4 regions of the Sphingobium aromaticiconvertens genome follow, and region 1 is predicted to be linked to each of the others. Evidence: riboswitches for the same ligand, from Rfam matches in the RefSeq annotation. Region 1 holds a riboswitch; each other region holds the start of a gene.
What was found. A riboswitch is a leader RNA that binds a small molecule or an ion and turns the genes downstream of it on or off. The one in region 1 is predicted to bind cobalamin.
Positions count from the first base shown of each region.

Region 2: it holds a riboswitch for cobalamin, as region 1 does, so the genes downstream of both, WFR25_RS23700 (TonB-dependent receptor plug domain-containing protein) here and cobW (cobalamin biosynthesis protein CobW) in region 1, are expected to answer to the same signal.
Region 3: it holds a riboswitch for cobalamin, as region 1 does, so the genes downstream of both, WFR25_RS11555 (TonB-dependent receptor) here and cobW (cobalamin biosynthesis protein CobW) in region 1, are expected to answer to the same signal.
Region 4: it holds a riboswitch for cobalamin, as region 1 does, so the genes downstream of both, WFR25_RS09950 (cobalamin biosynthesis protein CobG) here and cobW (cobalamin biosynthesis protein CobW) in region 1, are expected to answer to the same signal.

Region 1 covers NZ_JBANRJ010000001.1:668,250-672,324, forward strand. Annotated here, with positions in the region: gene cobN (cobaltochelatase subunit CobN) at 1-1,099, opposite strand, end outside; gene cobW (cobalamin biosynthesis protein CobW) at 1,099-2,145, opposite strand; cobalamin riboswitch at 2,285-2,528, opposite strand; gene WFR25_RS03410 (TonB-dependent siderophore receptor) at 2,656-4,075, shown strand, end outside.
Region 2 covers NZ_JBANRJ010000001.1:4,879,241-4,883,315, reverse strand. Annotated here, with positions in the region: gene WFR25_RS23705 (FAD:protein FMN transferase) at 1-329, shown strand, start outside; gene WFR25_RS23700 (TonB-dependent receptor plug domain-containing protein) at 362-2,308, opposite strand; cobalamin riboswitch at 2,484-2,735, opposite strand; gene WFR25_RS23695 (TonB-dependent receptor) at 2,915-4,075, opposite strand, start outside.
Region 3 covers NZ_JBANRJ010000001.1:2,404,340-2,408,414, reverse strand. Annotated here, with positions in the region: gene WFR25_RS11570 (CbtA family protein) at 1-381, opposite strand, end outside; gene WFR25_RS11565 (CbtB domain-containing protein) at 397-624, opposite strand; gene WFR25_RS11560 (histidine phosphatase family protein) at 851-1,402, shown strand; cobalamin riboswitch at 1,469-1,728, shown strand; gene WFR25_RS11555 (TonB-dependent receptor) at 1,906-4,032, shown strand; gene WFR25_RS11550 (hypothetical protein) at 4,019-4,075, shown strand, end outside.
Region 4 covers NZ_JBANRJ010000001.1:2,078,552-2,082,626, reverse strand. Annotated here, with positions in the region: gene WFR25_RS09955 (precorrin-8X methylmutase) at 1-545, opposite strand, end outside; gene WFR25_RS09950 (cobalamin biosynthesis protein CobG) at 545-1,675, opposite strand; cobalamin riboswitch at 1,929-2,144, opposite strand; gene WFR25_RS09945 (energy transducer TonB) at 2,221-2,955, opposite strand; gene WFR25_RS09940 (TonB-dependent receptor domain-containing protein) at 2,960-4,075, opposite strand, start outside.

The DNA of each region.
Region 1 (4,075 bases):
GGGCAAGGTCAGCGACGAAGGCAACCCGGTCGGGTGCGACCCGTGGCACGACGATGCCACATTCGGTACGGCCGTCGAAATGCTCGGAGGCCTTGAAGGCGACGGCGCGGGTGAAGAGGCGACCGTCCACTTCAGGCAAAGCGACATTCATGGCGAGGTCGCGCGGCCCCAGACCACGCGGACTTTCCCGCCACGCGTCTTCCTCCGCGCTTGCAAAGACGGTCTGGAGGATTGGGCAGTTGGCGTCCTCCAATATGCTCGCGCCGCGCGTCTCGCCGGGGGAGGAGGCGGCGAAGGCTGTTGCGTTCAGGATGACGTCCGGGGCGGTATTGGCGATCACGCCGCGCAGCCAGTCGATCGCAAAGGGTTCGCGCAATGCCCGCACATGCACCGCGATCACGTTCAGCCCGCGCGCGCCCAGCGCCTCGACCAGCGCGTCGACGGCATCCAATGTCCCCGCGATCATCAGCGCGCGATAGAAGCACAGCATCGCCACCGGACGACCGGCGATCCAGCGCTTGCGAACATCCGCCAGCGTCGGCCGTTCGATACCTGACAGATACAGGCCCGCATCGGCCACCGGGACGGGATCGTCCGGCAGGCCGATGTCCTCGCCGATCAGCCGGGCGGCATGTCGCAGGAAGCTGGTGGCGTTCGCTATACCGCCCTGACGCAGATAATCACGCAGTCGCTCGCGCACATTTTGAGGCAGCGTGGAGGCCGCGTCGAGCGTTGGGTCGGGTTCGCGCCCGTCGGCGATGGCTGCGAAGGCGATGCCCTTTTCCCGCGCGACACGGGCGATCTCATCCACGCCATAGGGCCAGTAGCTCTTGCCGCCCAGCAGCACGACGCACACGAAACGGGCGTTGGCGATTACCTTTTGGACATAGAGGTCGACCGAATAGGGGTGTTTGAGCTGGAGCAGGTTGGCGAGCCGGATGGTCGGCGCGTCTTTGTCCAGCGTTGCTACCGCCTTGGCGAAGCAGGCAAGTTCGCTGTCCGCCACGGTGAGAAAGACGATATCCCCCGGCGACTGGGCGAGGTCGATCGCCTCGTCACCATTGGAGATCGTTCCCGGCGTGGCGGCCAGCAAATGCATCAGGCGGGGACGGTGCCCAATGCCGCGCCAAGCGCGGCGTCGATCGCGGGCTGGTCCAGACCCTTCTGGCCGATCACCACCAACTGCGATGCGCGCGCTTCGCCGGGTGCCCAGGCGCGGTCGAAATAATGCTGGATACGGGGACCAACAGCCTGAATGACAAGGCGTGCGGGGCGGCCTTCGACGGCGACGAAGCCCTTGATACGCAATATGTCATGCTGTTCGATCAGCTTCGTCATCGCCGCCAGCAAGGCGTCGACCTCCCCGAGTTCGCCGCCCTGAACCACGAAGCTGTCAAAGTCGTCATGGTCGTGATCCGGGTCGGCATCATGATGGGATGGGCGGGTGTCCAGATCGTCTTCCGCCCCCGCGAACAGGCCGAGCAATATCTTGGCGTCAACCGCGCCCTGCACAGCGCGCACGATCTTTACGCCGCTGCGGGTGTCGCCGGCTATGTCGCCTTCTATCCGGGTCAGGCTATCGGCATCGACCAGATCGGACTTGTTGAGGATGACGAGGTCGGCGCAGGCCAGTTGGTCTTCGTACAGTTCCTCCAGCGGGCTGTCATGGTCGAGCGCGGGATCGGCGGCGCGGGCGAGCGCCAGTGCGGCTTCGTCCGTGGCAAAGCGACCATTGGCCACCGCGTCGGCGTCGATCAGGGCGATCACGCCGTCCACCGTCGCGCGGGTGCGGATGTCGGGCCATTGGAAGGCCTTCACCAGCGGCTTGGGCAGAGCCAGCCCCGACGTCTCGATGATGATATGGTCGGGCGGGCTGGGCCGGTCGAGCAATGTCAGCATCGTCGGCAGGAAATCGTCGGCGACCGTGCAGCAGATGCAGCCATTGGCCAGCTCGACGATATTATCCTCCGGGCAGGCTTCGTCATTGCAGCCGCGCAACAACGCGCCATCGACGCCGACATCGCCAAACTCGTTGACGATCAATGCCAGCCTGCGACCATTGGCATTTTGCAACAGATGCCGGATCAGCGTGGTCTTGCCCGCGCCCAGAAATCCCGTGATGACCGTTGTGGGAACCTTGCTCATACGCCTTTTCCTTCGTCGACTACGGGCAAGCGAACGACGTCGGGCGTGCGAGCGCGCACCCGACGCGGCGCCGTGCCGCATGGGTTTCGTCGCTCAGACGGAGAAAGACCGTGCCGTGACCATCCCCTGGATCAAGGCAAGAGCGACCGGTGCGCTGGCAGGTCTCCTGGCTTGCGGGTCAAAGCGCGATCCATGGCCTTCCCAGGCCTCGCAGGATTTAGCGTCCGGCCCAGTGGCTGTCGGCCACCGCATGGGTGATCGACGATATGCATCTTGCTCACCGCTCACAGTTGCAGGGACAGCCGCGGATTTGGGCGGCTCTCACCACCCGCACCGCATTCCCGTTTCAAGCCCTTGCGGGCACCGGCGCGATCATGTCCGCCCGAGGCCTTGCGGCGCCCAGCGGACGCGGTTTGGTAGAGTGAGAGAGCGGGCAGGTCAATGCAACAAGCAGGGCCGCGATAAGCGCCGGGCCAGCGAGCGTTCAGCGAACGCTATCATGTCAGCCCGATGCTGACCTTTGCGCCCGACCCGGCGACCAGCTTCACTTTAGTCGCCGCCTATCAGCATGCCCCCAGCGGCGGCGGCTATTCGGGCGTGCCCTATCGCGGATCGGTAGTGGAAAGCTCCATCGGCCGGTTGCCACGCACCATCAACACCGGCGATCCGGGCTATGAACGCTATAATCACAAGGCGAAGTCGATTGCGGGCTTTTTCCGCCACGATTTCGATGAGCATCTGACCGTCCGGTCGAACATCCGCTACCAGAATAGCAAGCTGTCATACCGCCAACTCTATATCGCGGGTTTCGCGACGACGGGGATCGGCGCGAACCGTAACAGCGATTATTCCACGATCATTCGGGGCGGTGGCGGCGCGGACGAGGATTTCGACACGCTGACGCTGGACAATAGCTTGAATGCCAAGTTCGCCACGGGCTTCATCCAGCATAACCTGCTGGTAGGGGTCGATTATCAGCGGATCACCGGTGAGAATGTTCAGCAGTTCAATACCGGCCAGACCACCAACCCCCTGACCAGCATTCCCAACCTCAACCTGCTGAACCCCGTCTATCGCGGGGTGTTGCCCAGTTTCGACCTGACGCAACTGTCGAGCGCTTACACCAACACCTATGGCAAGCGCGACCAGACGGGCGTGTATATCCAGGATCAGATCAGCATCGGGCGGCTGCAACTGATCGCCAGTGGCCGTCGGGACTGGTATGACCAGACGACGCTGAACCTCAATCCCGCGACTGCCGCTGCGCGTGCCGCGCCAGTGACGCGCCTGTCGCAAAAGGCGTTCACCATGCGTCTGGGCGCGCTCTATGCGTTCGAATCCGGGGTTTCGCCCTATTTCAGCTATGCTGAATCCTTCGAGCCGCAATCGGGTCTGGTCTATGTGTCCAGCACCGAAAACAGGCCTGCCACGCCCGTGACCGGTCGGCAATATGAAGGCGGCCTCAAATATCAGCCCGCAGGCACCAATGCCATTTTCACTGTGTCGGCCTATGATTTGCGACGTCAGAATACTTTGGTGGGCCATCCACAGGCTGGGACGGTTGGTATCCCTTCGACCGCGCAGATCCAGATTGGCGAGGTGCGGGTACGCGGCGTAGAGCTGGAAGGGCGTGGGGAGATTGTGCCCGGCTTCGATGTCGTCGCGGCGGCCAGCTATACCGACTCGATCATCACGCAGGGTACTCAGGCCGTCGCGCCGACCGCCACCAACAGCGGTACACCCACGACAACGGATACGCGTTCGCTGGGCACGCCCAAATGGGCCGCCTCCAGCTTCCTGTCCTATGATTTCGGCAAGAGCGGCAAGGCTGCGGGGCAGCTATCGGGCCTCAGCTTCGGCGCGGGGGTGCGTTATGTCAGCGGGTCGGATGGCACGACCAGCTATGACGTCATCAACAATGTGACGACGT
Region 2 (4,075 bases), 4.2 Mb from region 1:
CTCTGCCGGTCCTGCGCGTGGCGCTCTGCGGCCTGTCGGTCGCGACCTCGGGTGATTATCGCCGCTTCCGTCCTTCCGCCGATGGCCGCCTGTCGCACAGTATCGACCCAGCCAGCGGCGCGCCGATCGCCAATGACGTGGCCTCCGTGTCGGTCCTGCACCCGCAGGCGATGCTGGCCGACGCCTGGGCGACTGCCATCACTGTTCTTGGTCCCGACCGGGGCATGGCGCTCGCTACTCGCGAAGGGCTGGCTGCGTTGCTGATCCGGCGCGAAGGGGCGAGGGGGCGTGAATATATGACCCCCGCGCTCGCCGCGATGCTGGACTAGGGGGGAGAGCGCCCAGGCCCTCCCCGTCATCTTTAGAAGCGCACGCGCACACCGCCATAGGCTGCGCGACCCTGCGTGGCGAAGCTGAACACTTCCTCATACTGCTCGTCGGTCAGATTCTCGACCCGACCGAAGATCGCAATATTGTCCCGCAGCTTATATTCGGCGTTCAGGTTGACGAGCACATAGTCACGCAGGCTGACCCGAACCGGGATAAAGCTCGGATCAGTAAAGGCCACATCCTCCTGCCGCCCATTATAACGCAGCGTCAGCGTGCCCGAGAAGCGCTGGTCGGTGCTAAAGACGGTCGTGTTGAAGCTGCCGATATGCTTGGGCCGCCGGACTTCGACGATGCCATCCTCTCGGGCTTTCAGATAGGTATAGGCGGCGTCCAACCGGATCTGCGGGATCGGCCGTGCGCTGACGAAAACCTCCAGACCATGCTGTTTGGAGTCGGTGGTGCGATTGCCCGGCGTCGCGATGAAATCGGGTGCGGGGTAGGTTGTGTAAATCTCGTCCTTCAGCTTGCTGTCGAACCAGGTCGCGCCGATCGTCGCCTTGTCGCCACCGATGCTCTGTTCGATGCCGGCTTCCCAGCCTTGCGACTTTTCAGGCTTCAGGTTCGGGTTGCCGATATACTGGCCGTCGGTAAAGCCAAACAGTTCGAAATAGCCGGGATTCTTGACGCCCGTGCCATAGGCGCCACGGATGCGCGTGCCGGTGGCGAAGCGATAGCTGCCCTGCGCGCGCCATGTGGTGGTGTCGTCGAAGCGATTATTTTCATCCCGGCGTATCGAGGCGCCCAGCGAAAGCGCCTCGTCGACCAGCAGCTCATATTGCCCGACCAGACCGACATTGTCGGTGTGGCGCTTGCCCTGAAAGGCGAAGGGGGAGGGGGTGATGTTCTGGAACTGCTCGCGCTCGACATCGACGGCGGCGGTCAGGCGGTGGACGACCGTATCGGTGCCGAACTTCAGGCTGCTGGTGAACGATCCCTTATAGCGCTGCCCCTTGTCGCCATAATCGAGGCCGGACGCGATAAAGCCTTTGCGCGTTGTGTCAGCGATCTGGCCGGACAGCGCATTGGTCCAGCGACCATCAAGCGCCGTGAACTCGGCGCGCAACAGGCCGTAAAAACCTTCATTCTTCTGATAGGCGCCGGGGGTGTCGACGATGGTGCCGAACAGCGGGCTGGCCGGATCGCTCTCATTGTTGTTGGTGTCCACGTCGGTATAGCTGTAGCGGGCAACCCCGATCAGCTTGAAATTGTCAGAGGGGGACCAGATCAGCTTGGCGCTGAAGCCCGCATTGTCCGACCCGACGTCACGCGTGCCAAGGCGGGCGGTCGGCGTGCCGCGCGTGTGATAATAAGTCCCGGACACCGCGTAATCGAGGGTGCCTGCAACGCCCGCGGTGCGCGCGCTGCCGCTATAGGTGCCAAAGGAGCCCCCTTCCGCGCGGGCGCTGAACCCCGGCGCTTCGGCGCCTGTCAGGGTGATGTAATGAATGACGCCGCCAATGGCATCCGACCCATAGAGCGACGATTGCTGACCGCGCAGCACTTCTATCCGGGCCGCAGGGTCCGCGAGCAGCGTGCCGAAATCATATTCGCCCTGATAAGGGTCGGCCGCCTCGATCCCGTCGATCAGAACCAGCACATGGTTGCCCTCCGACCCGCGGATGCGCACCTGCGTCGGGCTGCCGATCGCGCCGCTACGGCTGATCGCCAGGCCGGGCACGTCGCGCAATATGTCGGACACGATGCGCGTCTGGCGATTGTCGAGCGTCTGTGCCTCAAGCACCGTCACCGATGCGCCGAGCTGACTCACTGGCACGCCCTCGCCCGATCGGGAGGCGGTGATGACGATTGGTTCGCCCGCATAGCCCATCGGGAGTTGGTTGGGATCAGCCTGGGCAAAGGCGGGTGTCGCCACTGCTATGGCCAAAAGCGACACGAAACTGGTCTTGAACATGGTCATTCCCCCGCGCCTGAGCATGAGGCGGCGGGGCGTGCCGATCAGGGTTGATCGGTCGATGCGCGAAGACGGGTGGGCGCTTGTCGCCCGACACCACGCACTGATGCGGCCCCGGCCGCACAGGTTCGTCGCTCAGACGGAGAAAGACCGTGCCATGACCATCCCCTGGACCAAGGCAAGAGCGACCGGTGCGCTGGCAGGTCTCCTGGCTCATGGGTCATCGCCTGATGCACGGCCTTCCCAGGCTCTGGATGCTGCTGCATCGTCCGGCCCAGTGGCTGGCGAAATGACCTTTCCGGTCTTTCACCCCTATGCATCACGCTCGCCATTTACAGTTGCAGGGACAGCCTCGGATCAGGACAGCACAGGCCATCCGCACCGCGTTCCCATTTTAAACCCCTTGCGGAGTACCGGCGCGATCATGCCCGCTCGATCGGAAAAACCGGCGAGCAGGCAAACGGGCCGTTAATTGAGATTGGCTAACTGCGCAAGGACCGCGATGCCCGGCAGCATGGCGACGAGACATCCACGCACTCGGGCTGGCGGGCTGGCGGGCTGGCGGGCTTGCAGGGGACCAGGCCTCAATGACGCACGGCCTGGCCGATCCTTCTAACCTCCAAAGGCATAGCGTAGGCGCAGGCCGTACATACGCGGCTGACCGTACAGATAGGACACGAAGCCGCCGGAGGCGTGCATGTCATTCACTGCGACGGCGTAGCGCTTGTTGGTGACATTGGTCGCAAATAGCGACAGGTCGATCGGGCTGCCGGCGACCTCACGCCAGTTCAGATTGAAATTGAGCAACTCGTAAGAGGGTAGCGTGCCGTAGGTCGTGCTGAAAATGACCTGCTTGTCGATATAGCTGTAGGTTGCCGAGACTGACACGTCCCCGACGCTTTCAGGAAGTGGCAGCGTGTACGTGCCGGTGAGTGAAAGTTTATGCTTGGGGGTGTAGGGGGCGGGTTGTCCGGGGTTGATCGGAATGAACCCGTCATAGGGACTATCGGCGGGGAAGGTGGGGGTTACGGTCGTTTTCAGCTTCGCATCGATATAGGCATAGCTTGCATCGATGCGAAAGCCGGCGACCGGACCAAGGCTTGTTTCGACCTCGACCCCTTTCAACCGCGATTGCCCGATATTGACGATGGCGTTGTTCGGCGGCGCCGAGCCGCGCGCTGGCGAGGATGTGAGGCCAAGGGCTATCTGCTGGTTCGACAGATCGTTGTAGAAGCCCGCAAGGTTCAGATTGCCGGGAACAGCGCCGTGCCAACTCGCTTTCACGCCGATCTCATAGGCCTCCACCTTTTCTGGATCATAGGTGGTGAAACCACCCGCCGCGAGCGGATTGACGCTGCCCTGCCGATAGCCGCGCGCATATTTGGCGTAGATGAGGAAGTCATCCATGGGCGTATAGTCCAGCCCCAGCAGCCATGTGGGCGCGTCGCTCCTTTGGACGGGTCTGTCGAGGCACTGGTTGAGGCTGGTGATCGGAGGATTGCCTGCCGGGCGCAACGTGGGATTGGCGCAGCGGCCGACGGGCGCCGATCCGGCCGGGAACAGGAACTGGGCGTTCAGCGCGCGTGCCCGCGAAACGTCCCAGGTGTAGCGGAACCCGCCGGTCAGTTTCAGATGGTCTGTCAGGCTGTAGGAGGCCTGACCATAGAGCGCGTAATTGTGGAAAGAGGCGCGGAAGCGCTGGATCGTAAGCGAGCCTGTCGTGCCGGGGAAGTTCGCGCATTGAAAGGCGAACCTGTCTGTGCAGATCAGCCG
Region 3 (4,075 bases), 1.7 Mb from region 1:
AGGCGGCGTTGGCGGATATTTGAGCGCGGGAACCAGCGCGATGGCGATGAACGCCCCGGCCGCCAGCAATAACGCCAGCGATCGTGGGCCAAGACGGGACAACCGACCATAGACCAAAGCGAACAGCAGCGAGAAGATACCTCCCAGGGCCGCGCCATAGAGGGTGATGGCCGTGAACAAACCCAACCCCTTTTGGGTCGAGCGGCTGACCAGTTCGACGTCTTCACCCGCGCCCATTACGTGGTGCCCATGCGCCTGCGCAGCCTCGAAGGCGATGGCCAGGTCCACCTGCGGTTCGGCGAACAGGCGCGCAAACAGCGTTGCGAGCACAGCCGCTATTACGCCGGCAAACATGCCGCGTATCAATAGATTACGTACCATGGCTCAGACCCCGCCTTAGTGGCAGGGAAAGCCCAGCAAGTGCCGCCCATCATGTACGAATTCATGGATATACATGCCCTTGAACAGCGACAGGGCGCCTTGTTCAGTGCTGACGAAATAGAGGAAGATCATCGCCAGCAGCAGGCCGAACACTGCCCAGGGCGCAATGTCGCGTAGGGGAATGGCGGGCGCATCGCCCACCGGGATGAAGATATCGTCTGCGAACAATGCGGCGGATGCCATGATCATGCTCCTTTCGGGATATACGCGTCCCGCGGGGTTTCCGTGCGTCCGAGGAAGGTCTGGCTCTCGTTGCCATCCCCCTCGACAGACGGGCATGGTGAACGATAACAGTGGCGCGACCGCGCCGGAATTACACCGGCTTCTTCCTCGATCTAACGTGAATGCCCTAGGCCGGAACGATGGCCCCCGTCAATCACCCCCCTCTCAAACACAGTGGAGACCCTAACTGTCGATTCACCTGATCCTGCTATGCCACGCCGCCACTCGCGCCATGCGCGAGGGTGCCTTTCCGGGGCATGACGATCCGATCGACGGCGGCGGCCTCACCAAGACGCAAGCCCTGCGGATGGAACGACGCGACTGCCTGACCAGCCCATCACTGGCCGCTCGTCAGACCGCCGACGCATTGGGCATTATGGCGAAGACCGACATTGCGCTGCGAGATATGGATCATGGCGACTGGGCAGGCCGTGCGCTCGGCGATCTCCATGCCGATAGCCCCGATTTTTTCGCCAACTGGATGGCCGACCCGGCCAGCGGCGCACCGGGTGGTGAGTCGCTGGCAACGGTGCGGGACCGGATGGCGGACTGGCTCGCCGATCAATGCGCCGGGGGCGAAGACAGGCTGGCGATCACCCATCCCATGGTGATCCGCGCGACCATCGCAGCCGCGCTGGACATTCCGCCGGAAGCCACGCTGCGCATCGACATCGCACCGCTGTCCCAGGTACATCTGTCGTGGAACCGCGTATGGCGGTTGCAGGCGATCACATCATGACGCTTGCGATTTCAAAACCCTGCTCATATGCATGCCGCGTTCGTGCATCGACCATCGGTCGCCTGCATGAACATTGATCGCGTCGGTTCCCCGCAAGGGGATTAAAACGGGAATGCGGTGTGGGTGAGCAACCTTTCGGGGGCGACCATCCAAATCCGCAGCTGTCCCTGCAACTGTAAGTGGCGAGCGCGATATACATGAGCGGACGGGCAAGTTCCCGAGCCGCCAGCCACTGGGCCGGACGATAAATCCTGCGAGGCCTGGGAAGGCCGTATATCAAGCGATGACCCATGAGCCAGGAGACCTGCCGGCGTCTGGTCGCTCTTGCCTTGGTCCAGGGGATGGCCGCGGCACGGTGAACTCCGTCTGAGCGACGAACGAGCGGCTGGGGCCGCATCGGTTCTGTGTGTCGGTCCCCCCTGGCGTCCGGTCGATGCATGGCGCCGACCGTTCGTGAACGGCACGCCCCCGCCCAACGTCGTTTGACGCCGACGGGGGATAACATGAACAATTTCACGCTGGCTGCGTTTGCGGCCCTTACTCTAGTTGCGCCCACATTTGCTCACGCCCAGCAACCCGCCGCCGCGCCGGATGCGGAGAGCGAGACGATCATCGTCACGGGCGTCGTCGATCAACTGCGCCTGAACATCAAATCCGACAGCGCCAGCCGCCTTGGCCTGACACCACTGGAGACGCCCGCCAGTGTCGAGACGCTGGACGGCGATGCGATCCGCCTGCGCGGCGACCTCACCATTCAGGATGCGGCGGCGCGGGCCACAGGCATCGTCAACACGTCCGGCGTCTTTGGCTATGGCCTGTCGGCGCGCGGTTTCACCGGCCAGAACTCGGTGATGACCCTCTATGACGGGATGCGGATGTATAACAACACGCTGACCTTCCCGGCCGACCCGTGGATGGCGCAAAACGTGGAAATCCTGCGCGGCCCGGCATCGGTCCTTTATGGCGAGGGGGCGATCGGCGGCGCGGGGAACGTGACCCGCAGGCAACCGGGCGACACGCTGGAGATTGGCGGCCGCGCAAGCGCTGCGTCCTTCGACACCTATAGCATCGCGGCTGGAGCGGGCGGACCGATCAGCGATGTCGTCGGCTTCCGCGCCGACGCCAGCTATCGCCGTTCGGACGGCTGGATGGATCGGGGAGACAACAGCGCGCTAGCGCTGTCAGGCGCGATCCGGTTGAAACCCGCATCCGACCTCAGCATCACCCTGTCGCATGATTTCAGCACGCAAAAGCCGCGCACATGGTTCGGCGTGCCACTGATCGACGGCAAGCTGGATCGGTCGATCCGACGCAACAACTATAATGTCACCGACGCAAAGCTGCGTTTCCGCGACAATTGGAGTCAGGCCAAGATCGAGTGGGGTCCCTCCGACGCCATCACCATCCGCAGCACCTTCTACCATCTGTGGGCGAACAAATATTGGAACAATGCGGAGAATGTCACCTATGTTCCGGCGACCGCGACCACGCCCGCGCAAATCCGCCAGTCCAGCTTTCTGGAACTCTATCATATCCAGAAACAGACCGGGAACCGCACCACCGCGAACGTGAACCACAGTCTGGGCAGCCTTGAAAACCAGTTGGTCATCGGCTTCGACGTCAACCGCATCCGCTACAAGAATGTCAGCAATAGCGGGAACAATGCCACCCGCCTGATCGACCTCATCAACCCGGTCTCCGGCCTGTTCATCGACCAGCCCACCGCGACGACCAAGCCGCGCTACACCAACAAGATCCGGCAGTATTCGATCTTTGCCGAGGACCGGCTGAAGTTCAGCGAGCAATTCTCGCTGGTTGGTGGCCTGCGCTACGATCGGCCGGAAATCACAAAGACCGACTATGTGAACGCCGCCAATAATTTCACCGGCACGCCCGATGCGGTCACATGGCGCGTGGGCGCGGTCTATAATCCGATCCCCACCCTGTCGCTCTACGGCCAATATGCGACCGCCGCCGATCCGGTCGGCGCGCTCGTTTCGACCAGCCTCACGCAGAGCAGTTTCGATCTGTCCACGGGCCGCCAATATGAGGTCGGGATCAAGCATATCTTCTGGGGTACGCGCGGGCAGTGGACGCTGGCCGCCTATGACATCATCAAGAAAAAGCTGCTGACCTCCGACCCGTTGATCCCGACCATCCAGGTCCAGGTTGGCCAGCAATCATCAAAGGGCATCGAAGCGTCCTTGTCGCTGGAACCGATCGAGCGGCTCACCCTCTCCCTCAACGGTGCGGTGCTGCGCGCCCGCTATGAAGATTTCGCCGAATCCGTTGGCGGCGTCCTGTTCCAACGCGCGGGCAACCGACCCACCAATGTGGCGACAAAGACCGCCAATGCCTTCATAAGCTGGGAATTTGCCGATGGCTGGATCGCCGATGGCGGGGTCAGCTATGTCGGTAAGCGCTATCAGGATGCCGCGAACACCCGCGTCATCCCGTCCTATACGCTGACCGACATCGGTATACGTTGGCAGTTTATCGAGGGCGCGAGCGCCAGCCTGCGCCTGCGGAACGTCTTCGATGAAACCTATGTGCGGGCGACCTATGGCGCATCGCAATGGGTGCTGGGCGATCCGCGCGCGGTGGAGGCGAGCATCCATGTCGCCTTTTGACGCGGCGCTGGTCGCCAACGGGGGCGCGCCATACGCGCTTCCC
Region 4 (4,075 bases), 1.4 Mb from region 1:
ACGGGCTGCACCTCCCACAAGGCAGCCTTGGACTCCATCGCGCCGACAAAGCCGACGGGGCAGCCAATGATCGCCACCGGGCGGGGACAGGCCGGGTCTTCCAGCATATTGAGCAGATGGAACAGGGCCGTGGGCGCATTGCCGATTGCCACCACCGCTCCAGCGAGATGCGGACGCCAATGTTCCAGCGCCGCCGCCGACCGTGTGTTAGCCATCGCCCGCGCCCGTTCGGGCACGTCGGGATCGTGCAGCGTGCAGATGATGGCATTGTCGGCAGACAGCCGGGCGCGCGTGATCCCCTCGCTCACCATCCGCGCATCGCACAGGATCGGCGCGCCATTCGCCATGGCCGCCCCCGCCGCCGTCGCGAAGTCCGGCGAGAAGCGGATATGGGCGGCGAGGCCCACCAGCCCGGCGGCGTGGATCATGCGGACCGCTATCCGCTCTTCATCCGCGGTGAAGCGCGCCAGATCGGCCTCCGCCCGGATCGTCGCAAAGGATTGGCGGTAGATTGCCGCGCCATCGGTTTCGTAGATATGCGGCATCAATCGGCTCCGAAATGGGCAAGCAGTTGGTCCGTTCGCAGGCTTGCCCGGATAGGCGGATCACCGGCACGGGCGTCGAACGCCAGATCGAACAGGCCATCGCATCCGGTGAGGGTGACATTGGCAGGACCGACACGGGCGCAGCCCTTCGCGCAGCCCGACATATGCAGACGGCCCGCGATATGCGGGGCAAGGCGCATGGCCAGGGCGCGGGTTTCCACCGTCGCCTGCGGACAGGCTGGCGCGCCGGGACAAGCGTCGACACGCAGGGCTGGATCGGCGGCGTCCGTCACGAAGCCCTGGGCATCGACCGACGATGCGCCTTCCAGCAACAGGGTGCGCCATGGCGTGACACGCGCAGCCTCTGCCCCGCTATCCGTCATTAGCGCCGCAAGGGCGGATGCCTCCATGCTGCCAAAGGGAACGCCATAGACGCAGCCCAGTGCATGACACCCCGGCAGTATCGCCGGGCGGGTGGGCGCCGGACGAACATGCCCCTGCGCCCATGCGGGCAAGGGTATGGCGTGACGGGACATCCTGCCCGCCTCCGCGCCGCCGGTTTCCACGAACCAGTGCGCCAGCGCAACCATTGCGTCCGCAGCCTCGTTCACCGCGACCGGCACGCCTAACTCCCGCCCATCTGCGCGCAGGATCAGGCCTCTGCTCTCGCCCCGTTCGATCCGAAAATCCGCCGGATCAGCACCCAATATCGGGGCCGTGCCAGCATCGACGGCAAACCCGACCTTCGCAGGCAATTCGGGCAGGGCAGCCAGCCGTGCCATCAATCCGTTGGCGACCTGCGCGCTGTCATCACCCCGCCGCCAGTCCGGTGCGATCAGGATAGTGCGCCGCGCCTCCATCATGGGATCGGCACCCACCAGATCAAGGTCGACGAGCCTGTCCAGCAAGGCGGACATGGCGCTGTCGCGCAAGCCCCGGATTTGCAGGTTGGCACGGTTGGTGACATCGATCAGGCCATTGCCAAAACGCGCAGCCACTTCGCACAGGCCCACCACCTGTTCGCCCGTCATCCGCGCCAATCGCGGCCTGACGCGCACCAGCAGGCCGTCGCCCGCCATCATAGGACGCCAGGCGGTCGGGCACCATCCGCTGACGGCATAACCGCTCACGCGCGGCGATCCTGACGGACGAGCGCCGCGCCTGGCTCACGGGTCATGAAGCGCTTCGACGCGACGCGCATTGTCCACTCCACCCCACGCCGAGCAACGAAAACCGGGGCTTGCCGACACCATGTCGGTCGATGCGCGAGACGGGCGGGCGCAAGACAAAAGCGCCCGTCATTACGCACCGATGCAGCCCCAGCCGCAAAGGATCGTCGCTCACGCGGAGTACCGAGCCGTGACCATCCCCTGGACCAAGGCAAGAGCGACCGGTGCGCTGGCAGGTCTCCTGGCTCGCGGGTCAAAGCAGGATGCACGGCCTTCCCGAACATGAAGTCCAGTGGCTGGCCCCCTCGAAAGGAGCCTTGTGCATCGCACTCACCGCTTACAGTTGCAGGGACAGCTGCGGATTTGGGGTCGCCCCCGCACCGCATTCCCATTCAAGCCCCATCGGGGCACCAGCGCGATCAATACGGACTGGTACGAAGCCAGCCTGCAACGTCGCCTAGAGCAAAAAATTCAGTATGCCAATTGCCCAACTGTTCGAGGAGACGTCAGACCGGCAGGATGAACTCAATCGGTGCGGTGAATTCAATGCGCTCACCGCCGATGTCGCGGGGCGCCTTGGGGAAAGGCGAGGCGCGCTGCATCATCGCGGCGGCCTCTTCATCCAGCGACGTCCGCCCGGAACTTGCGATGACATTGCCTTCCAGCAAAAGTCCGGCACGGTCGATCACGAAACGCACCCGCACCACACCTTCCTCGCGCCGCATACGCGCGCGGCGGGGATAGAGTTTATGAGCGTACAACCACGACCGTACTCGTGCGGCATAGCTATGGCTGGTGCCAGCAGGAGCGTTCACGTCCAGCCCATCTGCCGTTCCCCGCCGCACGGGTGGCGCGGGCGGTGCGGATACCGCCACGGCGGCAGAGGGAATATTTGCCGTTGCCGCCTGCTGGACGGGCGCCGTCGCCTGCAACCGGGGCGCAGTAAAGGGCAGCGCGACCGGCACAGGTACACGCACGGGAACAGTCGGAGCCGGGGGCGCATCCTGCGCTGCTTGCGCGGGTGGCGCAGGCGGCTGTTGCACCGCCGCCTTCGCTTCCTCGGCGCCCTCCTCCGCGCCCTTGAGCACCGCCAGCGACATCACCGTCAGCGATGGCTCGTCCGCCCTTTCCACCTTGCGCCCCATGCCAAGGTTCAGCAGCGCTGCGATCAACAGCGCATTCACCAGCAGCGAAGCCACCGCCGGAAGGCCGATGCGGAAAGAATGCCGTCCCCCAGCCATGGCGTCAGAAAGTGTTCGCCACGGTGAACTTGAACGTCTGCCCTTCCGCCGCGAGCGAGGACAGATGGCGGCGATATTGCCTGTCGAAGATATTGTCTGCTGCGATCCGGAACTCGAACCCCTCCGCCGGGCCGCTACGCGGTTTGAACGAGAGGAATATGTTTTGGACACTATAGCCCGTCGTAGCGATACCAGATCCGGCGGAGGAGAAGGGACCGGTCGTGACCTTGTCCTGCCGCTCGGCAAATTCGCCGGTCCAGCCACCCGACAGGCCGGTGTCCGCGTCGGCATAGCCCAGCGTCAGGCGATAATCGTTCGCCGGGATGGTATTGAGATAATTGCCCGTCGCCCGGTCCTTGCCGTCGATGAAGGAGGCATTGCCGCGCGCGAAGAACCCGCCGACGCCATATTCCGCCTCGACCTCCACGCCCTTGAAACGCGAACGGCCGACATTGGTGAAATAGGGTGTGCCGACGGCCCCCGCCGCGTTGATGATCAGATCCTTGACGTCATTGCGGAAGAGAGTGGTCTTCAACCGCAGCTTGTCGGTCCTAGCCGCCAGGCCGTCGAAGGACAAAGTGAAGCCCCCTTCGATATTCTGCGATTTTTCGGGGCGCAGATTGGGATTGGCCGGACGCGTGGCGCTGCGCGTGAAGGTTTCGTCGATATTGGGCATCCGCACAGTGCGCGCCACCGATCCAAAGACGCCGAACCAGTCGGTCAGCGAATAGATGGCGGCGAGCTTGGGCGATACGCCGCTATCCTTCACATTATTGGTCAGCACCGTGCCACCAACGACGGTCGCGCCGGGCTTCAGGTCCGTCCAGTCCACCCGCACGCCGGGAATGATCATCAGCTTGTCGGACCAACTGATTTCCAACTGCCCGAACAGGCCATAGCGGGACATGTCGCCTTCGGGATGCGTGCCCGCGCCCGGCGTCACCGTCCCGTCAAAAGCGACGCGTGGATTGCGGCGCTTCTGCTCGCTCCATTGCGCGCCGACGATCAGGAAGCTGTTCCAGTCGCCGCCCAGGTCGAACTCGCTGGTGTTCTGGATCTTCCCCTGCCAGCTTTCATAGGAGAAATCGGAATATTCCAGGTTCGCGCCCAGAAAGGTCGT